DNA from 2 places in the Parashewanella spongiae genome. Region 1 is predicted to be linked to the other one. Evidence: predicted binding sites of a transcription regulator. Region 1 holds the regulator's gene; the other holds the start of a gene.
What was found. Region 1 encodes MetJ, which represses methionine synthesis genes. Its sites were predicted from a motif close to TAGACGTCTAGACGTCTA; they were not measured.
Positions count from the first base shown of each region.

Region 2: the regulator MetJ is predicted to act here: its motif matches at 2,602-2,619, upstream of metA (homoserine O-acetyltransferase MetA).

Region 1 covers NZ_CP037952.1:524,698-540,752, reverse strand. The annotation lists gene hemB (porphobilinogen synthase) at 1-1,013, shown strand, start outside; gene E2I05_RS01870 (hypothetical protein) at 1,103-1,603, shown strand; gene metF (methylenetetrahydrofolate reductase) at 1,573-2,460, opposite strand; gene E2I05_RS01860 (hypothetical protein) at 3,576-4,373, shown strand; gene E2I05_RS01855 (bifunctional aspartate kinase/homoserine dehydrogenase II) at 4,497-6,917, opposite strand; gene metB (cystathionine gamma-synthase) at 6,917-8,092, opposite strand; gene metJ (met regulon transcriptional regulator MetJ) at 8,299-8,613, shown strand; gene E2I05_RS01840 (SprT family zinc-dependent metalloprotease) at 8,591-9,124, shown strand; gene E2I05_RS01835 (endonuclease) at 9,182-9,943, shown strand; gene rsmE (16S rRNA (uracil(1498)-N(3))-methyltransferase) at 9,948-10,676, shown strand; gene gshB (glutathione synthase) at 10,765-11,712, shown strand; gene E2I05_RS01820 (alkaline phosphatase) at 11,732-13,054, shown strand; gene E2I05_RS01815 (pentatricopeptide repeat-containing protein) at 13,745-16,055, shown strand, end outside.
Region 2 covers NZ_CP037952.1:2,400,043-2,416,097, forward strand. The annotation lists gene E2I05_RS22305 (transposase) at 1-122, shown strand, start outside; gene E2I05_RS09200 (ISKra4 family transposase) at 105-1,574, opposite strand; gene E2I05_RS23000 (transposase) at 1,760-1,921, shown strand; gene E2I05_RS09210 (HPP family protein) at 1,975-2,523, opposite strand; gene metA (homoserine O-acetyltransferase MetA) at 2,666-3,580, shown strand; gene E2I05_RS09220 (hypothetical protein) at 3,732-4,724, shown strand; gene E2I05_RS23120 (hypothetical protein) at 4,742-5,038, shown strand; gene rnt (ribonuclease T) at 5,086-5,733, opposite strand; gene E2I05_RS09235 (flagellar protein MotY) at 5,878-6,747, shown strand; gene E2I05_RS09240 (hypothetical protein) at 6,766-7,626, opposite strand; gene E2I05_RS09245 (IS701 family transposase) at 7,730-8,770, opposite strand; gene rarD (EamA family transporter RarD) at 9,215-10,162, opposite strand; gene E2I05_RS09255 (ketoacyl-ACP synthase III) at 10,312-11,379, opposite strand; gene E2I05_RS09260 (GntR family transcriptional regulator) at 11,438-12,109, opposite strand; gene E2I05_RS09265 (aldehyde dehydrogenase (NADP(+))) at 12,215-13,792, opposite strand; gene E2I05_RS09270 (4-hydroxyproline epimerase) at 13,805-14,800, opposite strand; gene dapA (4-hydroxy-tetrahydrodipicolinate synthase) at 15,142-16,053, opposite strand.

The sequences.
Region 1 (16,055 bases):
TGAGTATTAATACAGGTTCATTTCCACAACGCAGAATGCGTCGAATGCGTAAACATGACTTCAGTCGCCGGTTAATGGCCGAAAACCAGTTAACGGTTAATGATCTGATCTACCCCATGTTCGTACTCGAAGGCGAAAACCGCACTGAAGATGTTGCATCAATGCCCGGCATCAAACGTTTCAGTATCGACTTATTATTAAAAGAAGCCGCTGAACTGGTCGAGCTGGGTATCCCACTGATTGCTCTCTTTCCTGTTACTCCTGCTGATAAAAAATCGCTACTCGCTGAAGAGTCTTATAATCCCAATGGATTAGTACAGACAGCCATAAAAGCGCTAAAAAAAGCCTTTCCAGAGCTTGGCATCATGACGGATGTCGCACTTGATCCTTTTACTACTCATGGTCAAGACGGCATCATTGATGATGAAGGCTATATTTTAAATGATATCACCACGGACATTTTAATTAAGCAAGCACTATCCCACGCTGATGCTGGTGCCGACATGGTTGGCCCATCCGATATGATGGATGGCCGCATTGGCGCTATTCGTAATGCATTAGAATCGGCCAGACACGTCAATACCCAAATCATGGCTTATTCGGCAAAGTACTCATCAAATTATTATGGCCCTTTCCGTGATGCCGTTGGCTCGTCAGGTAACCTTAAAGGTGGCAATAAGCACAGCTACCAAATGGATCCTGCTAATAGTGATGAAGCCCTTCACGAAGTTGCTATGGACATTCGAGAAGGCGCCGATATGGTAATGGTTAAGCCGGGTATGCCTTATCTTGATATTGTTCACCGCGTTAAAGCGGAACTTAAAGTACCAACTTTCGCTTACCAAGTCAGTGGTGAATACGCCATGCACATGGCCGCGATACAAAATGGCTGGTTGAGTGAACAGCAAATTGTGATGGAATCACTCTTGTGCTTTAAACGTGCTGGAGCTGACGGGATCCTGACTTACTTCGCAAAAACCGTTGCGCAGTGGCTACAAAAAGATAAAATTTAAGCATCTTTGTGCCTCTATATTATACCAATTACAGTAATTGGTATAATGCCTAATATAGAGGTTTCCACTTTTAAAGTATGGTGCTGATTATGTGCTGTTGCTCACCAAATCCTTATAATACGGCTTTACAGAGCTTTGTATCTTCTGACAACAAGCTTGAAGTAGATAAAAATACTATTAACAGGCATATTTTTAAAGATAATCAAGCCCAAAAAACGTATCTAATTACTGTGATTCCTGTTCCAAGAAATAAACCTGAAATTATCATTATAGAAAAAGATTTAAATAACAGAACCGCTTATAAAATAGGTCGTACAATAAAATACTTTTTTTGCACCCCAAAAACGACGTATATGGCAAGAGTCATTGAGTGTCTTGAAAATTTTGGGTCTATTTATCGAAAAAGAGCTCAAGGAGAAGATTTAACGGACTCAGGGGCTCAGGAAATGCTACGTGATGGAAAAATAAAAAAATACGCACATCGTGAATCATATTATAGTGCAGTAAAAAGAGGCCCTGTAGAACCAGCAGCTAGAAAAGAGCCTATTAATCATATTCATCAAGCTTCTCCTCTTACCCCTAACGTATGACAAATCGCGTAGGTTAATTCTGCGCGGTTTAAGGTATAAAAATGGAAATCCTTTACACCTTCTCGCGCTAACACTTTCACCATATCAATGGCTACATTAGCCCCAACTAACTGCCTAGTTTCGGCATCATTCTCAAGACCACTAAACTGCTGGTGTAGCCAATTTGGCAATGTAACATTCGTTTGGTTGGCAAAACGCTTTAATTGAGTGAAATTAGTCACGGGTAAAATACCCGGGACAATTTCAGCTTCAATCCCCGTCGCTACGCATCGGTCTCGAAATCTTAGGTAGGTTTCAATATCAAAGAAAAACTGGGTAATCGCACGATTAGCCCCCGCATCCACTTTACGTTTTAAATTAATTAAATCTGATTGTGCATTTTTCGCTTCAGGATGCGTTTCAGGGTAGGCGGCCACTGAGATATCAAAATCAGCCACTGACCTTAATAAACTCACTAAATCAGCGGCGTAACGTTGAGGGCTAGCCTCTCCTGCGGGTACATCACCACGTAATGCCACAATATCTTTAACACCAGAGCTCCAGTACTGAGCGGCTATTAACTTAAGATCATCATCACAAGCGTCAATCAAGGTTAAATGAGGGGCGGCTGTTAGCTTTGTCTCCTGCTGTATGCGTTCAATAACACTGTGAGTACGATCACGCACACCTGAGTTTGCACCATAGGTGACCGACACAAATTTAGGATTGAGTGGTTCAAGCCTACGCACAGACTTCCACAAGGTTTTTTCCATCTCAGGCGTTGAAGGGGGGAAAAACTCAAAGGAAACGTTAATGTCACCTTTTAACTCTGACAACCCTTGATTCAAAGTATTAGAGTGCTGTGCATGATATGACATTTTTCCTTTTTCTCCTCGCTTCGCATTAACACCTACAGACGTCTAAACGTCCGAACATCCAAACTATCCATTATATTCTACCCCCTGTCAAGATTAAATTTTGTACATATCATTATTCGCTTTGCATAGAGTGAGATAATCCCAATTACATGATCAATCTAATTGCACTGCTCAGTATTTGTTATTGAAAAGGGCGAAACAATAAGGCGATGAATATGCTTGATTTCTGCGAAACTAACTTTGCCGTCACTCCAACAAAACGGGAAACGAAGTAGCGACAGCTTTGTATGTTGGTAGTCCTGCGAGGTTCTCTTTTCTTGGAAAAGACACTGTATACCAGCCTGCGCAGGTATGACGGCACAGAAAACATATAAATAAATCAATAAATTATTTTATCCACCGTAGTTTTTGCTGAGCTTATATCAATTACAGTAATTAAATACCCAACTCAGAGCTATGTATGTGTTCAAAGTACAAGTGAAATTGATGAAGACATAGTTATTCTACGTTAAGACAATTTTGCGTAATAATTTGGACACATACAAGCTCCCGAAGGGCAAGGCTAAAGGACTCCATTACTGCGTTGCAAGTTTTTGAATTATCCCGACAAAAGCACGAAGTGCGTTGAACGCCAGCTTTGTATGGCGGCCGTAGGGAATATAGTACCTCAAACTTGCGCCTTGTACTGAAACCCTTTAGCTCTTGCTGAGTGAGAGATTAATTACTGTAATTGGTATAATTATCCTAGAAACATCAGTTGACTGCGTTCACAAGTGTAGAAAAAATGGCTGATAGTAAGACGTAGCTTGCAGCAAGTAGTTATTCTACTTGCAAAAGTTACAACGCAGATAGCAGTCATTTTAGCAAGCTTGTGAGCATAGAGCACTTCACTCATTGGGTGAAAAACATGATAATAAAATCATCGTATTGCTCAAACAGTTACTCGTATACTCAGCGTTCAATTGATGTTTTTAGGATTATCAAAGAACTTATCGACAGGTACTTAAAGAGCTTTGTAAAGCGGCAAGTAATACAACCTATATGCTTAGGCTATTGAACCGACAAAGATTGAATGAATGAAAGCTTTTATCGACTTACTACATTGAGACAAGTATATGATCGCAACCTATCCGAATTTATCCTGCTTATCCTATCGAACACTAGAGCGCATAAATGAACTACCCGACAAGTCGGCCATTATTTACCGTCTTCATAAAATGAACGGTAAAACTCAAGATTACCGAGTAAATTTCCAAGAAGGAATTGCTGTCGATTGTATCCGTCACAGAGGTTGGCACTCACACTGTACAAGTAACAAAGAAGCCCTCAAACAAATGGCCATTATGCATTACTTGAATGTTCCAGCAGATACGACTGGCCCTTGCCTCATTAATGTAAAAAGTGACTATAACGTTACTGTTCCTAAAAACAAAGCTCAGTGGTTAGCGAGAGCTAATTTAATGGTCTCTAGCACCAACCCAGCCGTCACATTATTATTAGACTTAGACAATACAATGTTTTCGTTGAATCCAAGTAAACAATTTAACTTAGAATTTCCACTGAAGCTTAATCGTTTTAGTACACTTTTTGTAAATGAAGATTCGATGAAAAGAGTTGTCGCATTTCAACAACGAAACCACCACATTAAAGTCATTACAGACGCTGATTACGAGTACGCTATTATTGCTCCTTTATTTTCTCATTTTGGAATAACCCTACATAACACGGATTACTTCAATCGAAACCATCAAGCTATGGAGCAATTAACAAAACATGAATTTATCAAGCGTTACGCATTTGATAAAAGCTGTCTATTAGTCGATGACCAATTAAGAAACAGGTGCCCAAATATTCACTTCCATCACGCTAACGCGCTTACCCCATTTCCTCAATTAAGCGAACAATATATTTAGTCAGGAGATCTTTGGTATAAGAAGGCTTAATGGATCTAGCGATTTAGAAAGTACCAATCTTTGTCATATCAACTAAGGCTGAAGTGACGAGAACTCATCGGTATACTTTCTTCCGCAACTTTCCTAATTAAGCAATAAATCTCGGCATATTTGGGTTAAGTCAGATTGAATTGCAGCAGCGGTGACTTCTCGTCCCGCGCCAGGCCCACGGATAATCAATGGATTATCTTGATAGAATTTACTCTTGATAACAAAAACATTATCTCCTGGAGTTAGGCTCGCATAAGGATGGTTGATATCAACCCACTCTATGCCTACCTTAGCAGTCAAATCGCCTGATATACCTTCCAAAGAGGCAACGTAACGGATCACTTTCTGTTCGGCTTTGGCCGCTTGCCATTGCTGTTCGATACTCGAATCCAGCTCAGAGCATCGATTTAGAAATTCATCTAATGGTATATCAGCTAATTGCTCAGGCACCAGTGAGTCTAATTGAATATCTTCAAGCTCAAGCTCTAAGCCTATTTCACGGGCAATAATTAAAAGCTTTCTTTGCATATCACGACCCGATAGATCGTCTCGAGGATCAGGTTCTGTTATACCTTGCTGTTTAGCCTTGAGCACTAACTCAGAGAATGAAGATTGCCCATCGTAATGCTCAAACAGCCAGCATAATGTACCTGAAAATATACCTCCAACGGCTTCGATTGAGTCACCGCTGTTATGCAGATCATTCAGTGAATATTGGATTGGCAGCCCTGCTCCACAACTGGCATTATATCGCCAAAATAAACGGCGATTACTCAGCTGTTGCTTCAATGACTGATAAAAAGTCATTGGCCCTGATCCGGCTAATTTGTTTGCACTGACGAGGTGAATGCCGCAATTAAAAAACTCATCATATTTCAGAGTCAAACTGGCACTTGCGGTGACGTCCAAGACAATTATGTCTTGATACTCTAGACCATCTAAGTGAGAAAATAAGCTTTTATAATCCCACTGAGTTGCATTACTTTTAAACTGAGACTTCCACTGGCTCAGCGCTATCGCCGTTGCACTCAACAAGGCTTGAGTTGAATTTACAATCCCCACTAAATCAATTTGTGCTTCGAACTCATTGCTCAGTGAAACAACCGATTTTTCAAATACCTCTAGCCATACTCGGCCAATGTTGCCTGCACCAAATAAAACCACAGCAATTCTTTGTTTTGGCCCAGTACAACGTCGATGCACTTTTTGGATCAAACGTTTCACTTGATATTGCGGAACTAATGTAACTAGGCTAACAGAGTCCTGAAATAACGGGATGGCTTCTCGGTTGAGTAATCGTGCAAATCTTCGACGATATAAGTCAACGTCATGACTGACAAGTGCGACCAAACCGTAATTTAAATCTACAGAAAATGACGTTGCCGATTCTACTGATAGAGAAGCTAATACTTCCTCAACGTTCAATTTAGTATCGAGCGTGAATGCCAGTAATAACTGATCTTTTGATTTTCGCCACCATGCCAATGGGATTAAATCTTGTTCATTAAGTCGATGTAATATGTGCTGGGTATCAGTAGAAGTTTTAAGAGTAAATAAAACCACCGAATCCACACTGGTGACGACAGGCTCTCTAGACGAGTCGGATTGAGGGTTGATCAATGTGAAATCCGTGTGTGACGCAAAGCTTGATCGAACCGCCAAACTGACATTGGCATTAAACAGTGGCTGTAAGGTTCGACTGTGTAATACCGGTGTTCCAAGTTTTGCCAATCGATCGGCTTCAGTGAGTGACAGACTACTCAGTAATTTTGCATCACTGATTTTATTCGGATCAGCGTTAAATACACCTTCGACATCGGTCCATATTGTCACTCGTTCAATATCAGCCAAGCTGGCGATTAAGCTGGCGCTATAATCTGAGCCGTTTCGCCCGAGCAGCAAAGTTTTCCCCGCTGTATCACTGCAAATAAAGCCAGTAATAACTAATCGTGTATTAGGGTTGCTCTGGATCAAGCCATGAAGATTCAACGCTGATTCAGATTTTCTGACATGTGTCATGACACCTTCATCCGCGATCAATATATCTCTTGCATCAACCGATTTAGCCTCTACCTCTGCCGAATTTAATAATCTAGCGAGTAAACGCGATGACCATAACTCCCCAAAAGCCAAACATTGGTTCTGCTGATATTCGGTCACTTTACCCTTACATATCTCAGAACTAGTACAGGTCTCAAACGTCAATAAATTTACAATTTGATTATGATCGGTATCGAGATTTTCTTTAAGCTCCTTGGCCATTTCGCCTTCAAACAATTGATCAATGAGTGCTTGTTGCCGAGCAATCAAAACCGCCAATGCTGGCTTCCAGAGTTGTTGTTCACTTATCAATTGTATAATGCGATATAACTGATTAGTGGTTTTTCCTGATGCAGAAACAATAACGATGTCATCACTGTGCCCATGAGTCAGTAAAATGTGCGCGACACGACGGTAACAATCTGCATCAGCTAGGCTTGAGCCACCAAATTTATGTACATGACGAACGGCCATCACGCGTCTACTCCATTATAACGGGCTGCAGCATCAAGTGCTGTTACAATATCATTCACTAAATCTTGAGCGTCTTCAATACCCACGGATAACCTAATTAAATTTGGGCTTATGCCTGCACGCTGTTGTGCCTCATCATCCATAGAGCGATGAGTCATTGTCGCTGGAACTGCCAGTAAACTTTCAACGCCACCAAGGCTTTCTGCAACCGAGAAAAAACTCAATGTTTCAAGAAAGGTCACTAATGAGGCTTCGCCACCCTTTAGTTCAAAGCTTATCATTCCACCAAAACCAAGTTGTTGCTTTTTGGCAATCTCATGTTCAGGGTGATCTGGTAATCCTGGGTAATAAAGTTTAGCAACTTGAGGATGAGCTGTTAATCGCTCTACAATACATTGTGCATTGTACTCATGTTGTTTCATACGCAAAGGTAAAGTGCGTATACCTCGCAAAGTTAAATAAGCATCAAACGCTCCACCGCTCAATCCTAGGGTATTCGCTAGCCAATCGAGTTGCTCACCTAACTCCTTTTCGGCCGCAACAACCACACCACCCACCACATCACTGTGCCCATTAATGTACTTTGTCGTCGAATGCACCACAATGTCGGCACCGAGCGCGATAGGTTGTTGTAATAACGGTGATAAAAAGGTGTTATCTACCGCCACAAGTGCATTAACGGTTTTGGCTTTATTCACTACGGCTTTAATATCCACCACACGTAACAGCGGATTACTGGGTGTTTCTAACCAAATGAGTGCAGGTTTTGCTGCAATCGCATTTTCCCATGCAAATTTATCTGTTTGATCAATGACATTGAGAATAAAGTGGCCTTTACTGGAAAGATGCTTAAACAGTCTTAAGCTGCCGCCATAGCAGTCATGTGGCACCACCAGCACATCATTATGATCAAGTAGCGCAGTGATTAATGTAATGGCTGACATGCCAGTGCTTGTGATGACAGCGCTGACACCTTGCTCAAGTTCGGCCAGAGTATTGGCTAACACAGAGCGAGTAGGGTTACCCGATCGACTATAGTCAAATTCACGTGGGATTTTATGGCCATCAAAACTGTAGTTAGTAGATAAATATAGCGGTGGCACAACCGCACCGTATTGCGTATCGCTTTCAATGCCATTTCGAACGGCTGCCGTTGTTGATTGTCGTTGTGCCATGAACTGAGCCTGCCTTATGCAAACCTAAAGATGTCTAGACGTCTAATTTAATTCAAACATTAAGCGCTCGTCAAGAACTTTAGACATTTAGCCGTCCAAACATAAAGAAACCCATCTTGATCCTATGAAAAATGTAGCAATCATTTGACTGCAAATTGTAAGGGTTTAAAATCAGCAACGAATTTAGCGTTTATACAGGTGAGTCAATGACGAAGTGGAATGGAGAATACATCAGCCCTTATGCTGAGCATGGAAAGAAAAGTGAGCAAGTGAAAAAAGTCACGGTATCTATTCCACTCAAGGTATTGAAAGTACTAACCGACGAACGTACTCGTCGTCAGGTAAATAACTTGCGTCACGCAACCAATAGCGAACTGTTGTGTGAAGCATTTTTGCATGCTTATACTGGGCAGCCTTTACCACATGACGAAGACCTATCAAAAAACAATTCAGATGGCATTCCAGAAGAAGCAAAAAAATTAATGGATGCTATGGGGATTGAATGGGAAGACATGGAATAATCATTTTGGTGATACCAACTTAGTTATGGAAACTTGGCAAGCTAAAACGCTTGAGCACGTTGAACATTGCTATCGAGTTGCCGAACAGCACTTGAAACGCCGTTTTACACGCCCAGAAGTCAGCTTTAAGCTTCGCGGGCGTAGTGCTGGTATGGCACATTTGCAACTTAACAAGTTGCGCTTTAACCAGCAAATGCTCACCGATAATCAACAAGTTTTTATTGATGAGGTTGTACCCCATGAGATCTGTCACTTACTTTGTCACCAGCTTTACGGTCGTGTAAGACCTCACGGCAGAGAATGGCAAGCGATGATGCTTAGTTTGTTTGAGTGCCAACCAAAAACAACCCATAACTTTACGGTACACAACAAGCCACAGGCTCAATTTAACTATCAATGCCTTTGCGGAATAATCAAACTCAGTATTCGCCGCCATAATAAAGTCATTCGAAACCAAGCACAGTATCGCTGTAAAACCTGTAAGCAAACTTTGCAACAAAAACATTATTGATTAACAGGCCGTTAGACTCTACCATTTAACTACCGTGCAGTTATTCGGTTGCAGTAGATGTTATTGAACCATAAAGTAGTAAAGTGTCTAATCCTAAGCGTTATTTATTCTGCCTTAATATTTCCCGATGCGAGTCACGCCACTCCGGGCCATCCAACCAGCTTTTCTCAAGCTAAATCGAAAGCAAAGAAACTCTACAAAAAACAGTTAAAGCAAAAAAGTTTTTATTGTGGTTGTGATATCCGTATTAAAGGCAAAAAATGGCAGCCTGATTTAACCAGTTGTGGTTTTCAAGTTCGCAAACAAGTTAAACGAGCTAATCGCATTGAATGGGAACACGTCGTGCCTGCTTGGGAATTTGGGCACCAACTTCAATGTTGGCAGCAAGGTGGTCGTAAAAATTGTAAGAAAATGAATGCTAATTTTAAAAAAATGGAGTCAGATCTTCACAACCTAGTACCAGCCATAGGCGAGGTGAATGGCGACCGCAGCAATTACCGTTTTAGTCAATGGAATGGTAAAAGCTACCAGTACGGTCAATGCAATATGTTAATCGACTTTAAAGGTCGTAAAGTGCAGCCTCCTGTTCAAAGTCGAGGTGCCATTGCACGCACTTATCTTTATATGAAGCAAACTTACGGTTTACGAATTGCCTCACAACAATTAAAGTTGTTCAACGCATGGAATAAAAGCTACCCAGTAAATCCCCAGGAGTGTAAAAGAGAACGAGCCATTGCGTTAACCCAAGGCAACCATAATACATTTGTGCATCAAGCTTGCCAAAACACAGGGCTAAGTCGTTACTTATCAGAAGAATGAATAAATGAGAATTCCACGTATTTACCAATCCTGTACGCTAACCACTGAGCAAACAATTAACCTTGACGACGATGCTGCGGCCCATGTTGGTCGAGTCATGCGGATGGTCGCTGGCGATCAATTGTCGCTTTTTAATGGTGATGGCAATGATTACTTAAGCGAGATCATCCAATCAGGTAAAAAATCTGTGACCGTGAAAATCCTTTCCCAACAAGAAAATAATAGCGAGTCACCGCTTAATATTCATTTAGGTCAAGTGATTTCTCGTGGCGACAGAATGGACTTCACTTTGCAAAAATCGGTCGAATTAGGTGTAAATACCATCACACCACTATTCTCTGAACGTTGTGGCGTCAAACTCAGCGGTGAACGTCTGACAAAAAAAATCCACCAATGGCAAAAGATTATCATCAGTGCTTGTGAACAATCAGGCCGAAGCACAGTGCCTCAAATTCGTCCTGCAATGCAGGTACAGGATTGGTGCAGTGAAGCCACATCAGCATTAAAGCTGAATTTACACCCTAGAGCCAATCACGGAATTAACGGTTTAACAATAGATAACCAAAAAGTTCGTCTACTCATTGGGCCTGAAGGTGGCTTATCCGTCGATGAAATATCAATGACAGAGCAATATCAATTTACCGATATTCTGCTTGGTCCCCGCGTGTTACGCACTGAAACTGCAGCACTGACTACCATCAGTGCTCTGCAATTAAAGTTCGGCGATCTCTAACTTATTACTCCGTGACAAAAATTTGTAATAATAACCCGCTATCTTAGCTCTGGCAGACGTTGTGAGCTTTGCAAAGGAAAACAAAAATATGATTAAGCTTGGCATAGTGATGGATCCCATCAGTGACATTAACATTAAAAAAGATTCCAGTTTTGCGATGTTACTCGCTGCACAAACACGTGGTTATCAATTGTTCTATATGGAAATGAAAGACTTAGCCATGTTAGAAGGCGAAGCCATAGCGAGCATGGGTAAATTAACGGTTAAGGACGATCCACAAGATTGGTATCAGTTACAACCCGCTCAAGATGCACCACTCGCTGATTTAGATGTGATTTTGATGCGTAAAGATCCGCCATTTGATACTGAGTTCATCTACGCCACATATATGCTCGAACGCGCAGAAGAAGCCGGAACCTTAATCGTAAATAAGCCGCAAAGCTTACGTGACGCCAACGAAAAATTGTTCACCGCATGGTTTTCTGAATTTACGCCAACCACATTAGTAAGCCGTGATGCGAAACGCATACGTGCATTCTACCAGCAACACAACGACATAATCTTAAAGCCGCTTGACGGCATGGGTGGCTCTTCCATTTTTCGGGTTAAACAAAATGATCCCAATCTAGGTGTCATCATTGAAACCCTAACAAACCATGAGCAAACCTATGCCATGGCACAAGCCTTCATTCCCGAAATCACTTCTGGTGACAAACGTATTTTGATTGTTGATGGTGAACCTGTACCCTATTCATTGGCGAGAATTCCCGCAAAAGGTGAAACTCGTGGCAACTTAGCCGCTGGCGGTCGTGGCCAACCACAGCCACTATCACAAAGCGATTGGCATATTGCCCGTTCACTTGGCCCTGAACTTAAAAAACGTGGCCTGATCTTTGTGGGTATCGATGTTATTGGTGACAAGCTCACGGAAATCAATGTCACCAGTCCAACTTGTATCAAAGAAATTGAAGCCGCTTACGATGTCGATATTACCGGTATGCTAATGGACGCCATTGAAAGACGAATTCAAAAATAAAAAACCAAGGAAAAGCAAAATGCAACTCAACCGTACCCTTTCAAGTTTATTTGCTCTCACGCTACTGTCGTCAGCGACCACGTTCGCTGCCAATGCGGTATCTGAAACTTCGAGTAAACCTAAAAACATTGTTTTTGTGATTGGGGACGGAATGGGTCCAGCCTACACCACCGCCTATCGCTACTACAAAGACGATCCTAACACCGATGAAATAGAGTCAACCATATTCGACCGTTTGTTGGTGGGCATGGCAAGAACATCCCCAGCCAAAATCAGTGGTTACGTCACCGACTCAGCCGCTTCTGCTACTGCACTTTCGGCTGGTGTAAAAACCTACAACGGTGCCATTGGTGTTGATGAACATAAGCAGCCAGTAACCACTTTGCTTGAAAAAGCGAAAAGCATAGGAAAATCGATTGGCGTCGCGGTGACTTCACAAGTAAACCATGCCACACCGGCCAGTTTTCTGGCACATAATGAGAACCGACGTAACTACGAACAAATCGCTGAAGATTACCTTGATTCAGATGCTGACGTGATTCTCGGCGGTGGCCAACGTTATTTCTCTGACGATCTCATTAAACAATTCGAACAAAAAGGTTATCAATACCTTAACCAATTCGAACAACTTGAAACGGTACAAACGGGTAAAGTGTTAGGTCTATTTGCCGACGTACAGCTTCCTTGGGTGCTTGATAATCCAAAAGGTAAACAACTGAGCAAAATGACAGATAAAGCCCTTTCATTGTTGTCTCAAAATGACAAAGGTTTTGTTTTAGTAGTCGAAGGTAGCATTATCGATTGGGCAGGTCATGGCAATGACATCGCCACTGCAATGGCAGAAATGGACGAATTTGCCAATACGCTCGCGACTATTGAGCGTTTTATTGGCACTCATCCAGATACCTTAATGGTAGTCACGGCCGATCACGATACTGGCGGTTTAACCGTTGGCGCTAATGATAAAAAGAGCTGGAACCCTGCTATTTTGCATAAACTAAATGCCAGCCCACAAACCATAGTTTCAACATTTACAGCACAAGAAAAATGGCAAGATACCCTAGTTCAAAAATTAGGATTTAAGCCTTCTGTTGAAGAGTGGAAAACCTTAACAGCCGCTAAAAATGAAAAAGACAGTAAATTGACCCGCGCGATTATCAATTTAGTCAATAAGCGCAGCAACACCGGCTGGACAAGTGATGATCACACTGCAGTTGATGTGCAAGTGTTTGCCACTGGGCCAGCTTCAGAGTTATTTAACGGCTCACAAGATAACACCGAGATCAGCAAGAAACTTGATAGTTTATTACCGCACAGTTCGTCCAATATAATGAAAAAATAAATGGCGAATAAGTAATACTAATTACAGTAATTAATCTAGCTGGTGTTGGAGATAGCTTTTAACTTGGTTTTCTCCCAAATTCTTTCTCTCGTCGCACTCGTGAAAACGGGTGCCCAACGCTTTTTTATACTTATACCAATTACAGTAATTAACGGCACAAAATTTCTTCGATTTTTCAACCTAAAATCATCAGTTGAACGCTGAGTATATGAGTAACTGTTTGAGCAATATGATGATTTTATCATCATAGCTTTCACCCAATGAGTGAAGTGCTCTACGCTCACAAGCTTGCTAAAATGACTGCTATCTGCGTTGTAACTTTTGCAAGTAGAATAACTACTTGCTGCAAGCTACGCCTTACTATCAGCCATTTTTTTTACGCTTGAGAACGCAGTCAACTGATGTTTCTAGGTTCAAAGACACTAGATTCCTGCCTTCGCAGGAATAACGGAAAATTACAGAATGAGCCCCACAGAAAATGTCATGGTTCTGGACAAAACCAATTTACGCTCAATTTCATTATTTTTTTGAGTCTGAAGTGCTACTATGAGCTACGAAACGGCTCCCCTATGCGGTGGATAATTTTCTGTTATACATTTATAGAATGCCTTAAAGCTGAATATTTTTGTATTTATCATTTCAGTGCGTTATTTCTTAGCTTGTTAATTCACTCACTTATTGAGTAATGTGATGGCGACAGTGCGCACACCTGCTGAGCAACAATCAATATATAGATTCATGCTCAAAAGCCTCCAAGAATACCCAAGCGAAGCCGTATCCTATCTAAACTTTGAGGTTTCAAAGTTTGATGGTGATGAAAACTTACAACATTGTTATCAATTATTAAGCAAAACCTATAGACAAAAGCTGTATTATTTTTTCAACAATAAACCATCGTCGGCTTGCTCTAACTCTCACACACGAGAAACTCACTATTGTAAGAAGCCAAGTAATGCTTGCCGACGTTTTGCAACTGAGCCCCGATCCATTACTCCAAAATCGAGCACTCGATATACCAAGCAAATACAGCAACCATCTTCCTCCAGTAATTCCTTTTTTACTCAGACCAGTGCGCTTATTCACTCTTGGAAACTTAAACAGAAAAGCAAAAATAAACTGGGTATTGAGCTAAATTCACTAATTGGTGGTTGCACTAAACTTTCGCAGCTTATTGAAATCATTCACAGCCTAAAAAACGACAAACAGACCATGGAAACATCATGGGATATAAGATTAATCCATAAAATGTTACACAAAGCGGCCGAGTTTCCTGACAACCATTCATCTAGTTTCGACGGCATTTTTAGTGACATAATACGATTTAAATCGTCCTATGAAGCGAAAACATGCACACTATTACTGAAATTAATTAAGTTAAATTTAAATTTTTCAGATGCCAAAGGATTAGTGCTAAGCAATGCTGCTGAAGCCAGCTTAATGCAACAATGGGGCATCAAGCCTGATGTTGCCATTTACAATGCCTTTATCACGGTATGCGCTAAAACGGGCCAGTTTGATAGTGCTTGGCAACTGGTGTGTGGTGATAAGCCTGTGATTGCACCTCATTTGCCATTAAAAGCCAATCAAATCACCTGCATTAATTTGCTGGCTGCCTGCGCTGAAGCTGGGCGTTATGCAGAAGCCAAATCATTGGTGTTGGGCGATAGCGATACAGCTACAACCAGCTTAATGCAGAAGTGGGGCATCAAGCCTAATGTTGCCATTTACAATGCCTTTATAACCGTATGCGCTAAAACGGACCAGTTTAATAGTGCTTGGCAACTGGTGTGTGGTGATAAGCCCGTGATGGCCTCTCACCTACCACTAAAGGTAGATGAGATCACCTGCATGAATTTGCTGGCTGCCTGCGCTGAAGCGGGGCGTTATGCAGAAGCCAAATCATTGGTGTTGGGCGATGGCGCTACAGCTATAGACAGTTTAATGCAGCAGTGGGACATCGAGTCTAATGTTGCCATTTACAGTGCCTTTATCACGGTATGCGTTAAAACGGGCCAGTTTGATAGTGCTTGGCAACTGGTGTGTGGTGATAAGCCTGTGATGGCACCTCATCTACCACTAAAGGCAGATTCAATTACCTGCATTAATTTGCTGACGGCCTGCGCTGAAGCGGGGCGTTATGCAGAAGCCAAATCATTGGTGTTGGGCGATACTGCTACAGCCAGCTTAATGCAACAATGGGGCATCAAGCCTGATGTTGCCGTTTACAGTGCCTTTATCACGGTATGCGCTAAAACGGGCCACTTTGATAGAGCTTGGCGACTGGTGTGTGGTGACAAGCCCGTGATGGCACCTCATTTGTCATTAAAGGCCTGTCAAATCACCTGCATAAATTTACTGACGGCCTGCGCTGAAGCGGGGCGTTATGCAGAAGCCAAATCATTAGTGTTGGGCGATACAGCTACAGCCAGCTTAATGCAACAATGGGGCATCAAGCCTAATGTTGCCATTTACAGCGCCTTTATCACGGTATGCGCTAAAACAGGCCAGTTTGATAGTGCTTGGCAACTGGTGTGTGGTGATAAGCCCGTGATGGCACCTCATTTGTCATTAAAAACCAATCAAATCACCTGCATGAATTTGTTGACGGCCTGCGCTGAAATGGAGCGTTTTACAGAAGCCAAATCGTTGGTGTTGGGAGATACAGATACAGATACAGATACAGACAGTTTAATGCAACAATGGGGCATCAAGCCTGATGTTGCCATTTACAATGCCTTTATCACGGTATGCGCTAAAACTGGCCAGTTTGATAGTGCTTGGCGACGGCTGTGTAGTGATAAGCCCGTGATGGCACCTCATTTATCATTAAAGGCCAATAAAATCACCTGTCTGAATTTACTGACGGCCTGCGCTGAAACCGGCCATTATGCAGAAGCCAAATCATTGGTGTTGGGCGATACTGCTACAGCCAGCTTAATGCAACAATGGGGCATCAAGCCTGATGTTGCCGTTTACAATGCCTTTATCACTGTGTGCGCTA
Region 2 (16,055 bases), 1.9 Mb from region 1:
TGTATCACTTTGTATGGATACCAAAATATCGGCGCAAAGTATTTATAGAGTCTTATCGTGAAGGCTTAAAATCAATTGGGTGTGGGTCTTTTAAAACGACGAAGTTATCCACATCTGTATAACCTCTGTTTGGATTGCTTTTTGTGATACTCCCAATACTTTTCAATATCACCACTCGATCTTAACGACCTAAGTTTTAATATAGCTTCTGCACCTTCAAGACTCCATCTCGCTCCAGTGATATCCAACCTATCATTAATCAGATGACGACAAGCTCCCTCAATGACACCGCTAGCAATTGGGAAACCTTGCTCTAACGCTTTACCGTATTCTAATCTTGATTTATTTCTCAATAGATAACCGATGCACTTATTAATGCCTTCTCGTTGTTTTAATTTCCGTTTTGTTGCACTGATCCCAAGGCCTTTTGCTACTTGTGACGCATTACCTCGTAAGATTTCAGTCGCTCGCTTTTCTATCCAATCTTCGACTTCTGGATCATCTTTTTCAAATAAGCACCACGCCGCTTTCCAGAGATATTCAAGCACATGGATGAAATCCATGACCACCGTTGCATTGATGTTGAGTTTCTTCATCACCCGATAAATTTGTTTTAGCTGATGAGGATGACCATCAACGAGTACAACCCACTGACGGCTTTGAGTTGGGTCTCGTTCCAGAGCTTCTAAAAATGCTTCTTCAATCACAGTCGCAGCGCTTCTTTCTACGCTTGCCCACACACGTTTATTTCTTGGTGGCACACGTAATGGACGAACATTTGAATTATCGTTTCTAGACATGATTGATTCTGGGGTACGATGCAAAGGCTTGGTGGTGTATACCGCTGCAACTTCTGCCATTCGTTTGCGGTCTTTTTTTTCTCCAGCACTTAGGCGTCCTTTGAGCTTCTGTTGTTTCGCTGCTTTTTGCGTGCCCTCTCTCAAGCTATTAGGTTGCATAACGATGCCTTTTCCATCCATAGTCAATACCAGTAAATCAGATGTATTTTCTGGCTTAAGGTATCTCTGCTGGAGATAAAAACCATCAAAATCTTGTGCAATATCCTGCACAATTTGCCTTGCTTGTCGCTTGGGCACGTGCGCACCTGTGGTGGTATCTATTGAGCTTACTGCATCATCATATGAGCCTTTGACTGCTTCTGTAGCGAGTCTTAGGCGTACACCATCAGAGTATTTATCTTTCGAAAGATTCAGCTCACCATCCATTGGAAACACGCTATCACACCGACGTTGACTGTAACCTTTTCGATGCATCGTTACGGTACCAAATAAACTTTCTAAGTTTCGTTTGCAGTTATTTTTCAAATGATTCAATGCAATGTCACGGTTGGAACAAACTTGCTGACGGGGCTCTTCAGCGGTTTTGATATCTAAGAAACCCTGTAATAAACACCGCAACAACTCAGTTCCTTCGGTATCGATATAAGCTTCAACTTCTCCATGGCTCTCTTGCTTAACTTGCTCGTCTTCGAGGTGCGAAATAATACGTTCAAATTGCAATTTGGCTTCAGAAAAGAATGAAAATTCGAGTGAGTTTGAGTATGCTAGTTTCATGAAAGGAGCCTTTTTATATACTTGTTGTGTGTGGAAACTGATAAGTACTATAAAATTGCTCCTTTCGCACCATTTATTAAACCCATCCAATTGATAATTAATGATCTTTTCATGGTTTTCGTCGATCAAAAAGATCTACACCCAAATCAATTATTTATAAAATTGGTTACGACTATGACATTGATATAGTTGAACTAGAAATTCCAGTTGATCATATCCACATGGTCATTAGAGGTGAGCCGAAGATATCACCAAGCGATGTCATGCAAATAATCAAAAGTATTTCAGCGAGAGAATTCTTCAAGCGTTACCCAGATATAAAAAGGCGTTACTTTTGGGGGAGATAAGCTTTGGACACAAAGTTATTTTGTCGAAACTATAGGAAACGCTACTGAAGAGGTCATACGAAAGTATGTTCAGGATCAATTGTCGGAATTAGATAAAAAAGAGAAAAGTGCGGATCAACTTGGGCTTTTCTAAAACTCGGTTGCTTGCGGCCGAGTTTTTTATATTTATTTAGACAGGAATAAATAAATCTGGCCGATAATACAAGTGTGACTGAGCAAAGCAAAACGGGAGTAATCATAAAGCTCCAACTCTGTGAAGTGAGCATGATTAATATCGGATTTGCTCCTGCAGGTGGGTGAATTGTTTTAGTCAGTATCATCAATGTGATAGCCAACCCTGTAGCTATTGCTATTGAGAGTGAGGTAGCATCAAAAAAATTAACAAAACATAGACCAATAAAAGCTGTAAGCAAGTGGCCAAAAATAACATTTCTAGGTTGAGCTAACGGGCTTTCAGGAACAGCAAAAACTAAAACAGCTGTTGCTCCAAATGGAGCCATTAATAGTGCTATGTTGAAAGGCATATTACATACAAAAGACAGCAGCCCAATAGCCAAAGCTGCCCCTAAACCGGCAGTACAAGCGTATCCTATTTTTTTCATCAATCTATTTTAACCACTGCATAAAAGCGAAGCATAATAGAAAATGTGAGGGGATTAGCTAAAAGTAATGAATAGCCATGGACATCTAGATGTCTTAAAGGCTATTATTGTTAAATGTCTTTAACATATTTTGGATCTTAAAGTGCCTGTAAGAATCCCTGATAATTTACCAGCTGGTAAGATATTAAATGCTGAAAATATTTTCGTGATGCCAGACTCTAGAGCCTTGCATCAAGATATTAGACCAATACGAGTTTTAGTTTTAAATCTAATGCCAAATAAAATAGAGACAGAAACTCAGCTGCTAAGAATGCTTGGAAATACACCATTACAGATTGAAATTGATCTTATGCGAATACATGAAAAACAATCTAAGCATACTTCTGTTGATCACATGGCAACTTTTTATTGTGACTTTGAACAAATAAACCATAGAAACTATGATGGGATGATCGTAACTGGTGCGCCACTTGGTCAGATTAATTTCGAAGAGGTGAGCTACTGGACACGTATATGTGAAATTATTGACTGGTCTCAACAGCACGTAACTTCAACCTTATTTTTGTGTTGGGCTGCGCACGCTGCTTTTTATCACCTGTATGGACTTAAAAGACAGCTACTTAAGCGTAAAAGAGTAGGAGTTTTCAAACATGTTTGTTGTAAACAGCATGTGCCACTTCTACGCGGATTTGATGATCAATTCACAGCGCCTCATTCTCGATTTTCTGAAATAGATATTGAAAAAATAGTCAGTCACCCAGACTTAGAGCTGCTGGCAGTATCTGATGAGGCAGGGGCTTACATAACGCTCAGCAAAGATATGAAAAACTTATTAATAACCGGGCATCCTGAATACGATAGAGAAACTTTAGCTCAGGAGTATGAGAGAGACTTACAACAAAACCTTCCAGTTGAAAAGCCAGTAAATTATTTTCCAGACGAAAACCCTCAATGCACGCCTATAACAAATTGGCGTAGTCACGGCAATTTGTTAATCAGTAATTGGTTAAATTATTATGTATACCAAGAGACCCCTTATAAATTAGAGAAAGTTTAATACTCATATAAAGAACTTTAAAGTAATGAATGTTTAATTTTTTGATGGTTAATTTTTAATGAAGAAAAAGGATTAAAGTGAGATACAATATTTGATTAGAAAATAGCAGTTATTTTTCAATTGGATATTAAATAATTAGTATTGGAATTCTATGTCAGTTTTATATAATGAAAACTTAAGTATCCCAGCTTCAACAGTTGAGGTTATAAATCTACTAGAAATAGATGTTCCAATACAAAATGAAATCTATGAGCTTGAATTTAAAACTGGAAGCGGTCAATTACGATTTTATCGTGTTCATATTATTAATAATGAGGTTGAAAGTGTAACTAGGGCCTCGGGTTTTTCTGATGTTGTTGGATTTGTGACAGGTACTCACGGTGGATTAACTTGTAAATCTATAAGAAAGTTTATGAACTCAAAACTTGATAAATTAAGATTAAAAGTTAAAGAGAATAGTCAAGAATATACAGTTATTAAAAATACAAAATGTAAAGCGATATTACCTTGTAGCCATAAATTTTCTCCAGTTACACCGAGTAATACTTTAGATTGGCTGAAAATAGCACAGACAAGAAACTTTGGTGCTCAAACCGAATTGACCTTAGCAATAGTATTTAATTTGGCCTCTTTTGAAAGAAGATATTATGAATTAAGTGTTGGTCAGCCTTCTCACAGACCTATAGACGAATTATCACTTGAAGAAATTAAATTTAAAGAATTTATAGTACATGGAGTGAAGTCTTTCGATTTATCCATTAAACATGAGATGTACAAATTAGATACTAGGAATTTTGAAGTACTAAAACAGATAAAAGATAACGTCCATAGACTGGTTGTTATCAATGAATCTCCTCTAGAATGTGATGAAGTCAAAGCAATTTTTGGCGCTGAAGGTATTACTATAGATTCTGTTGATTATGTTGAAAATAGAAAAAAAGGTAATCGAACTGCACAAGTAAAAGGCAAAAATAAGAAAGAAGAATGGATTAAAAGTAGTGCCAATTTAGGTAAAAAACTACTCATAATAGACAATGAAATAAGTGAATCTGGAATTGCTAATAATTTAATGCTTCATGGAGAGCGCTCGCCTTATCAGAAATTGGTCTGTCATTCTTCTTCGAAACGAAGAGCAACATTATAAGTTTTTTTATTGCTCGTTTGAACCTAAATAAATCGTCTCTACTTCGAGTGTTGGAACGGCCTGAAATTCCGATACATACTAACGGCAGTGAAAACGATTTGCGAGAACATGTCAAAAGGCGAAAAGTAAGTGGTGGAACAAGAAGAGATTTAAGATGCCAATGTCGAGACACCTTTTCGAGTCTGCGCAAAACCTGCCAAAAACAAAACTTGTCATCTTGGAAGTTTTTAAATGACAGGTTTTCTCTTAAAAATACCATCCCTTTACTGGGAGACTTGGTGCTGCAAGGGGCTCGAACTACCACAACTTTTTGAATAGTTACCAATAGATTAAAGTTAAATTGTGCGTTAAACCGATTTGTTTAGGTTGAATTTGTATTTAATAAAGGCCAGCCACCTAACGCTTTCCACTTGTTAACGATATAACAAAATAACTCTGCAGTCCTTTCTGTGTCATATAGTGCGGAGTGAGCCTCTTTGTTATCAAAAGGAATTCCAGCTATTGAACAAGCTTTAGCTAGTACTGTATGCCCTAAAGCTAAACCCGAAAGCGCAGCTGTATCGAAAGTTGCAAATGGGTGAAATGGGGTTCTTTTAATCTTATTACGCTCAATCGCTTTCGTAACGAATCCATGATCAAATGTCGCATTGTGGGCAACAATGATGCTTCTGTGACATTCAGATGCTTTTTGCCCTTTTTTGATTTCTTTAATTATTTCAAGGAAAGCTTCTTTTTCGCTTACAGCCCCACGCAAAGGGTTTGTAGGATCAATTCCATTAAATGCTAAAGCTTCAGGCTCTAAATTAGAACCCTCAAAAGGCTCAATGTGATAATGCATTGTTTTATCAATGATCAACTCGCCTTCGTTAGTCATTTTCAGCATTGTTACAGCAATTTCTAATAGAGCATCGGTTTCTTTATTAAATCCAGCAGTTTCTACATCAATAACGACAGGGTAATACCCACGAAAACGGGATTTTAACTTATTGTGTTCCACTAAATCACTCATGTAATTGCTCATAAAAAAATGTCCGTGTTATTATCCTTAATACTGACTTATGTGTCATGTTTGTTTGTGGTTTATTTAAGCTAAAGATATAAAAAAATATGCCGATAAACTTAATAATAAGAACTTCAATGAGAAACAATGAATATGTGGCGACAATTAATCATTTTATTGGTTTGTTGCGTACCCTTAACTGTCGGTGCCGAACTGCGTCATTTTGTTGCCTCTTTAGAAGAATCACAGTGGCGAATTACAAGTAATAGTCCAATAGCTTGCCAGTTAGAGCATGAAATCCCTATGTATGGCAAAGCTATTTTTGCGAGCCAAGCCAGTAAAGATATGAATTTGAATTTTGTATTGGATATGTGGGTAAAACCGAACGAAGTAACGAAAGCAGAATTAATCAGTAAAGCACCGAGTTGGCGTCCAGGTATTGCAAATAAAAAGCTAACGGCGATTACTTATCAGAAATACTTTGACGGTGAAGTGCCAAAATTGGCCGCTTGGTCAATGCTTAATGAATTAACAAAAGGAATGCAGCCAACTTTTTATTATGCAGATTGGAATAATAAGTCTAGACGTGTTGCCGTTGGGTTATCTTCAGTAAATTTTCATAGAAAATACAATATCTTTAAACAATGCTTATCGAACTTATTACCTTATTCTTTTAATGACATCGCATTTACAGTATTAAACTTTAAAGAAGGAGGAACTGAGCTCACCCGACTTTCTCAACAACAAATGAATAAGGTTCAAGAATATTTATCTTATGATGCTGATGTTGAGTTAATCCTTATTGACGCTTATACAGACAGTTATGGTGGCAGAGGGATAAATAAAAAAGTATCACAACAAAGAGCAGACTCGATAAAAGAGTATTTTATTTCAAACGGTGTGCCTAAAGATAAGATTGTTACTCGAGGACACGGGGAAACTCGTCATGTGGCTGGAAACGATACTTTAGCTGATAGAGCGCGAAACAGAAGGTTAGTCATTCAAATCGACAAAGCAAGTTAGTTATAGTTATGGTATAAATTATGTTTCAGAAGAGTTCGGACAAAAAGAAAAATAATCCGGACCAGTATCTGAACCTACAGTATAAGAAGCATGAACCCCAATAATATCTGTGCCTTTAATTACAAAAGAACATTTTACATGCATCGACTTGATGTGCCCTGGTTGCTCTTTAATTGCATTAACAATGTCATCTGCTTTGGAGCTACTTGCGTCTTTGTGAAGTACTACATTTAGCATTAAATAACTTTCTGCCCCTGGGCTTCGGTTGTAGTGATAAGTTTCATCAGACTCACCGATTGAGATGTAATGCTCGCTAGGGTTATTGAGCATTACGTTTTCCATTATAGTTGCTAATAATCTTTGATTAACAATCTCTTTAACAGTTTGAAATTCACTTCCACAACGTTTTTTTAGATCTACTTGAGAAAAAATTTTATCATCTTCCCACTGATGTTTTGCACGATAAAAGTCTACATCGAAAATAGTAACGTCTGTGTCAGGTTTATTAATATCTTTTTGGAGTGTTTCTTGTAACTTTCTCAAATCGATCGCTAACCGTTTTAATTTAAACGAGCAAGGTCCAAGTTCATAGGTAGTATAGTTATTTTCATCTTTTACACTAAATTCTTTTTTACCAATAGATGTAGCGTTTGTTTTGAGTGCATAAAATAAGTCAGGTTTGTCTCTATCATACGTTCTTAAGTCAGACAAAAGTTCGAATTTAGCTTTGCTCTCTTGCTTTAGGGAAGGCTGAAACAGCTTACTTATTTTTTTCCAACAATCATTGGTAGATTGATCTATGTTTGGATCAGATTCAAAGCTGGCTTTATCTTGTTTATTAAATAAGCTTGGAATTGCACTGCCAATCCTTGAAAGCATGAAGTACTCCCTGTTTGCTGCTAAATTGCATGTAGCTCTATTGAGTTAATTATAGTGAAGGGTTTTAGTATTGCTAAATTGGATTAAGTTACTGGTGTAGGACTTACGCATTGACAGAATTTTGAAATTTTGGTTCGAGACAACTTTTACCTTCTGAAAATGTTGCAATAAAACCTGCGACTACACCCTTGTAAAGAACACGTTGGTGTTTATACACATTAGATATGACATCAGCAGCCTGCATTTTTTGAAGATGAACAAAGCTGCAAATTGATGCAAATATATGATTTCTTATAGGTTGCTCATTGCGTACTTGAAAGTGCTCAATATGGCAGACTTGTTTAATTGCACGATGATATTGTTCAATCTGCCAGTGATGGTCATGGATGCTTAAAAACTCTTTTCTCAGCAAGTAGTTAAAGTTGCCTTCTGGTAAGTAGACAACATAATGGCGTTGCTGGTCTTTTAGCATCGTCCGAAAAAGTTTCACTTTACCAAAGTCTTTCAACCAGACTTCGAGACCATCATCAGGTACATCTAGGGCTTGAACTTGCTGCAACTTTCCCTTTTCAAGCGATACTGCTCTATTGCTTTCAACTGAAAACATAAAACCTGTTTGGTAATTTTTTACCTTCTTCAGATTTGGAACGCCGCTGTACCAAGAGTCTCCCGTGACAAATGCTGGCTTCAAACCCCATGTTAAGACTTCACCCAGCATATCCTGAAAATAATCATTTTTAGTTTTGCCTTCAGACTTATCATAAATACGATAATTGACTGGCATGTGCTGACCATCTGGATCTGTGTAGTATAAAGTGATGAGATTAATCCCTTTCACAACTCGATGATGCTTACCTGACCAAAAATGTCCAACAAGTGCCATATACTTGCTATAAGGTTTATCCAGAACGCTGTCATCAACGCTAAGAGTGCCACCAATCAAGTTGACGCTGGTTTTTATTTCATTAAATAAATCAAATGGTTCAAACAGTTCTCTTTGAAAAAAACGGTTTACACTGTGATGAGAAATACCAGTTACCTCGGACAATCGAGTGCAAGTGGATGACTTGGGCTCACTGATCAAAAATCCCATATACATAGTTAAATTGCAGCGGGCTGTAGTTGGTCGAGTGGTACTTCTTATTATCAGTTACAATATTTAGATTTTTGAAGGATTATCATTAACTACGCAAACCTGTCAATGCGTAAGTCCTATGGTGTTTTAAATATTTATAGAGATGAAAGATATAAACAGAAAATGATGTCGTTTTATCAATGATATTTAATGTGAGCCTATTATATGAGGAATAAATCGGTTTATTATCTTTATTAAAGTTTTATATCTTTTGTTATATTTGAATGTTTAGAACTGAGCATAACTCTTGATAGAGATATTCTAGGGTAAACGCAAGCATGTTTTTCGAGCAAAAACCGTAAACTTTGTAACCCGACATTCCCGTAAAAACGAGAATCCAGTGACTTTGGGTATTCAGGTATAAGGTGCTAGACTCCCACTTTCGTGGGAATGACGAAATTACCACATGCAGTTGTTCATATCACTCATTCGTGTGGTCGCCCTGATAGATATTCATACCTTTTTAGTATGTTTTGAGCTTTTAGGTTCATCAATAAAAATTTTGAAACTGTCAAAGAGAGAAATAAGTGTAGCTGACCATATGAAACCATAGAATATTAAATGTGACGTTTCAACTTGTTCATGAATTACTATTGTTGCAACGACAAAAAGAATTGATGGTTCAAGATAACTGAGCATACCAAACAAGCTAAGAGGTAAAAGCATTGAGGCTTGAATGTATAGAAACACTGAAATTATCCCAACAATCCCAAATAATAAAATCAAAACTAAAGAATATGGTGTGGTATAAAGTGAGCTAAAAATATTAGGAGTATTTTTAAAAAATAAAATAGAGACAGGGATCAAACAGAGGTGCTCGAGAAAAAGAATTGATGCCACTTTCTCCTTCATCATTTTCCTGATAGTAAAGTATAGTGGATAACCACCAAAAACAATCACTGAAACCCATGATATTGAATGGTGTTGCATGAGCTCTATAACTAACCCTATCAAGGCTAAAGATATGGCTATTCTTCTTAAGAAATTTATTCTTTCTTTAAAAATAAGTTTGCCTAGTAAAGCTGTGCTTAACGGTAGCATGAAATAGCCCAAGGATAGCTCTTTCGTTAAACCGTTAGCTGGTGCCCATATAAATATCCACCATTGAACACCAATCAAGCAGGCTCCAATGAGCAATAATGAGAGTCTTTTGGGGCTTTTAAGTATATCTTTTGCTGAATTGAACAGATCTATGTATTTTTTTGAAAATGAAAAATAAGCAGTTAAAAATACAAAGCCTATTATTATCCTCAACGAAAATAACGTATTGCCATCGATATTTATTAAATTAATCAACCATGGAATAATGCCGAAAATTAAAGATGCAATAACGGAAAATGTTATGCCAGCTCTATAATCATAATTAGTTAGCAAGAGATTTATACCGATTTTTAAGTTCAAAATTAATTTACGAGTGTATGTCTTTTATCGATTTTAGAGTAATTAAGATTTATTAACTTATGTGGAAGGCAAGTAATGAGAATATAATTAAAGAGTTAATAAATAAAGGCTCTGTACTGAGCCTTTATTTATTAACGGGATAAAATCGATCAAGAGTCGCAGAAGTGATCAGCGGCACGTTTAACAAGCTCTAAAGCTGTTTGATTACACTCTGGAAGCTCTGCGTCACTCTCTTTCAATGGTGTCACCCTGTCTCCCCATTTCATTAGTACGGCTGCAGAAGTTAAGCCAGCGCCAAAAGCACAAGATAAAATGTTTTGATTTGGCTTTAAAATTCCCTGTTCTAATGCATCACAAATTGCAATCGGGATGGTGGCTGCTGATGTATTGCCATAATTAGCAATGTTTACGAAGGCTTTGTCTTTTGGCAATTTCATTTTGGAAATTAATGTATCGATGATGCGCTCATTTGCTTGATGAGGGATCACTAGGTCTATTTGGTCGATTGGAAGATTACACATATCAATAACTTGGGTGCTTAAATTCTTCATGCCATTAATTGCACGTTTAAATATTTCTTGGCCATCAAATTGTATGTGGAAGTCTAATGAAGCCGTGTCAAACCTATCCATTGTCGTTCCAAACCCTGCTTTAAGAAATTCACGACCAGCTGGGTCATTATTTAACTCGTACCCTAAAATACCGCAATCTTGCTCTGTTGCTTCCACGACCACGGCACCAGCACCGTCTCCAAAAAGTACAGCTGTATCCCGACGTGACCAATCAAGAAAAAAGGTAAGGCGCTCGGCACCAATAACAAGAACTTTCTTGCTTTGGCCACTTTTTATTTGGGAGTTTGCTAAACCTAATCCGTACAAAAAACCACTGCATGCAGCGTTTATATCGAAAGCACCGCAAGTAGCACCGATGTTTGCTTGAACAGTAGATGCAATATTTGGAATTAGGGTATCGGGACTTGCCGTAGCCAAAATTATCATGTCAATTTCACTGCCTTCAACATTAGCTGCCGCTAATGCTCTTTTTGCAGCTAAGGATGCAAGCTCAGATGTTTCAACATGACTTACATGACGTTGATGAATGCCGGTTCGAGTTTTAATCCACTCATCAGAAGTATCAATAAATGTGGCTAGATCGTCGTTTGTTAGTATTGCAGGAGGAACACATTTTCCCCAACCAGTGATCTTAGCATTGTGCATAATATATTCTCTTAACCTTAAGAATTACAGTTCTGATCTGTAAATAATTGTTGTATTTCTAATCGATTTGCTGAGCCACTAACGATTTAATTGTATCTGCCGAATGTAATATGTGTTGTTTTAATAAAGCTGTAGCCTTATCAATTTGGCGACTTTTGCAAAACTCAAGTAGGTCTCTATGCTCCTGTTCAGCTCTGGGTATCCCACCGCCCAATAATAACTGTAAACGAATATAGCGATCGCAGTTTGTGTTTAGACCTTGTACTACTTCAAGTGTATGTGGACGATTTGCTGGTTGGTATAAAAAGGTGTGAAATTGTGTGTTGAGTTCACTCCAGCTTGCAACAGCGTTTTCATGCTTAAAAGCAGATTCAAGAAGTTCAAGAACTTGCTCTGCTTTTGCAAAATCTTCATCGCTTATGTTAGGAATTGCTTTAGCAAGAAGATCTGTTTCAATCATTGCGCGTAACTCAAATAACTCGGTTACTTGTTCGACTGAAAGCATTGTAGCTGTAGCTCCTTTATGGGCTTCAAACTTTACTAAGCCTTCAGCTTCAAGTTGTAAAAGCGCTTCCCTGACAGGGATACGACTTACATTGAGTTGTTCTGCTAGTGCACTTTGTCTTAAAGGCTCTCCAGCTGCTATATCACCAGAAAGAATTTTCTCTCTTAGAACTTCAACAACTACTTGCGTACGAGTTTTGTGGACGATAGGGGGGGTTCGACTCATGGATACCGTCTGTCATTAATTAAAATTGATTATTGCAGCCAAGATACCGTTTACGGCAAGATAAATAAAGGGAAATACAGCATTTCCCTCTATTTAATTGCAGTTTTATTTCACTATTAAGTTAGAAAAGCTATCTTGAAGATCGGCCGGTAATAAATATGTAGGACTATTTTGATAACAAATAGGTCGCAAAAATCGTTTTATTGCTGAAACGCCAACTGATGTAGACTGAACATTAGTGCTTGCAGGGTAGGGGCCACCATGATTCATTGAATAACAAACCTCTACACCTGTAGGCATTTGATTGAAAATAATCCGGCCTACCTTGTAGCTGATAGAGCGAATAAGTTCTTGAAGTTGTTCAAAATCACTTTCAAAGCCATGAATACTTGCACACAATTGACCTTCTAATTTATTAATGACAGATTGCATTTTATTAATATCAGAACACTCTACGATGATAGCGGAAGGTCCGAATATTTCATCGCGTATTTGCGGGTTTTGATTAAAACATTCAGCAGATGTAGAAAAAATGATTGGTTGTGTGTGATGCGGTTGCTCAGGGCTTATTCCTCTGCCGACAACTGTCATTCCTGAATGCTTTTCAAGTCGTTCGATTTGTTGTTGATAGGTTTTGGCTATGCCGTTTGATAACATTGGAGCGCTGGCTTGTTGGCTGATTTCTTCTGATAGAGTTGCTTTGTAACGTTCGAGTCCTTGGCTTGATAAGCTTATTAAAACTCCTGGACTCGTACAAAATTGACCATGACCCATCATCAGCGATTGAACTTGTGAAATTGCTAATGATTCAGCATCTTTTTCAAGGATATTAGGTAAAATGAATTGTGGATTAACCGATCCAAGCTCACCAAAAAAGGGAATTGGAGTTTCACGCGCTGCACATAAGTCGGCGAGTATTCGTCCTACTTTAAGAGAGCCTGTGAAGCCAACGGCTGCAACTTTATCATTAGTGACTAGAGAGGCGGCAATATCAGGCAAAGAGCTTTGTAATACACTAAAAACACCGGGGGCAATTGAACAAGATTCGATCGCTCTTGAAATTGCTTTACCAACAAGCTCAGTAGTTGCTGGGTGAGCAGGGTGGCTTTTGACTATAACAGAACAACCAGCAGCTAATGCTGAAGCAGTGTCTCCTCCTGCAGCTGAGAAAGCGAGGGGAAAGTTAGATGCTCCAAAAACCACTACAGGACCAAGTGGAATGTAACCGAGTCTAGATTCTGGTTTAGGAGCAGGAGTTCGATTGGGATCCGCTTTGTCCATATAGCGTGGCTCAGTAGGATTTCTCAAATGTTGCGCGAACAATTTCAACTGGTTGCAGGTTCTAGCTGTTTCACCTTGAAGTCTAGCTATTGGCAATCCGGTTTCTATTTGTGCTACTGCAACAATGATAGCGATGTCTGAATTTAATTCAGTTGCAATGGCGTCCAGAAAATCAGCTCGCTGGGCTGGGGTTGTATTTCTATAAGATTGAAATGCATCTGTTGCCGACTGAGTGGCAAGATCAATATCTTTTGCTGTTGCTTCAAAAAATTTCCACTTTAGCTTTTGGTTTAAAACAGGGTTATGACTGGAAAATATATCTCTATCATTATTTCCAATCCATTGCCCGCTTATGAAGTGTTGGCCTGTGAGTTTTACAGTTTGTAAGTGTTGAGTGTTCATCTAAAATCCTTATTAAACTTGAAAACCGAATGCATATGGATCATCATCATCTACTGTGATGGTGTTATTACCTGTTACCCTAGCCCAACCTTGAATACTCGGTTTTATGGCTTTATAAGTGCCTACTTGCGTTTCAGATTCAATTTTTCCTATAAATTGACTGCCGATAATGCTTTCATGTGAATAAACATCACCTACTGATAAAAGTCCTTTTGCATGAAGTTGTGCAAGACGGGCGCTTGTACCAGTGCCGCAAGGTGAACGGTCAATGGCTTTATCGCCATAAAAAACTGCGTTTGCGCCATTAGAGCCATCAGTAATTGTGTCGCCGGTCCAAAGGACATGAGAAACACCGCGAACCGTTGGATCACTTGGGTGAATACACTCAATATTTTGAGCAGCCTTACGTACGATGGGACTCCAGTGTAGTATTTCTGAAGCCGACCATTTCCGAAGACCTGGGAAATTTTCTTGTGGATCGACGATACAATAAAAATTTCCACCATAAGCAATATCGACCGTCAGTTTGCCGAGCTCTGGTACATTTAATTCAACGTCTTTATGGGCTAAGTAAGCCGGAACATTATAAATTTTGACCCATTCTACTTTTCCATTAGTGAGATGGTAATTAACCATTATTTGGCCCGCAGGAACGTCAATTATAAGTTGACCTGCTATTTTTGATTGTAAAAGACCTGATTCTAAAGCTGCAGTTATGGCACCAATCGTTCCATGCCCGCACATAGGTAAACAACCACTGGTTTCGATAAATAGGATTGAGGCATCGGCATTATCGGTGCAAGGAGGATATAAAAATGCTCCAGACATCATGTCATGACCTCTTGGTTCAAACATGAGTGCAGTTCTTATCCAGTCGTGATGAGTTAGAAAGTCTTGTCGTTTTTCACTCATAGTATTGCCACGCAGAACTGGGTGGTCACTCGTGACCAGCCGAACTGGATTTCCGCAGGTGTGAGCATCAATGCAAAAAAAGGTGCCTTTAATCATTAAAAGCGTTCCAAAAATTGTTATTAATATGGGGCACTGACTGAATATTAATACAGTCAGTGCAATTCTTTAATCTAATTAAATCAGTTGAACGCATAGTTTAAATTTAATTTATTGAAATTAAATACAAAATTAAACAACCCGAATTCACCTATCAGGTGAATGCTGAACATTCATATACTTGCCAAAATCACCGCTAACTGCGTTACAAATTTTGCAAGTAGAAACGAAGTAATGACAGTTTTGTATTTCGGTAACCACTACCTGCTGCTATTCATACCTTGCTATCAGTAATTTTTTCTGCGTATATGAACGCTCCAACCGATTTATTTAGGTTTAAGTTAGAAGTACTTAGATAAATCTAATCGTGTTTTCAATGCTTCAGAAATTACTTTTTCAACATAAGCTCTTTCATCGCCCTCTAGCATCATTCTTGGCATACGCACATTTTCACTTCCACGGCCTACAAGTTGCTCAGCATACTTAATACATTGGACAAGCGTTGGGATAGTATCAAGGCGTAAAAGTGGCATAAACCATCGATAAATTTCGCGAGCTTCTTCAATTCGACCAGCTTTAGCAAGTTTAAATAGGGCAACAGATTCACGTGGGAATACATTTGTTAAACCAGAAATCCAGCCAGTTGCTCCAAGGAATATGCTCTCTAAAGCGATATCATCAACACCACAAAGTAAACTGAATCTATCACCGAAGAGGCTTTGGAGTTCCGTTAATCGGCGAGTATCTGTGGTCGATTCTTTGATCGCGACAATATTTGATTCTTTAGCAAGCTCAGCGGTCATTTCTAGATTAATATCGACACCATAACTCACAGGGTTGTTGTAAATCATAATTGGAAGGGTTGGAACGGAACGCGCTACTGTTTGATAATGGGCTACGACTTCGCGATCTGTTCCGCGGTAAACCATAGCTGGTAACAGCATTAATCCATCTACGCCAAGGTGTTGAATATCTTTAGCATACTGAGAAGCCATCTGAGCCGTATTTTCTGTACAACCTGAAATTACTTTAATACGGCCATTTACTGTTTCGACAGTGTGCTTAATGAACTCTCTTTTTTCTTGAGCACTAAGGGATGCATTTTCCCCAATTGTACCTAGAGCAATAATTCCATCGATACCGTCGCTGATTAACTCTTCAAGCATGCGAGCATTGGATTGAAAATTGATAGAACCGTCTTCATTAAATTGAGTTGAAATTGCCGGAAATACACCTTGCCAATTTACTTTCATTT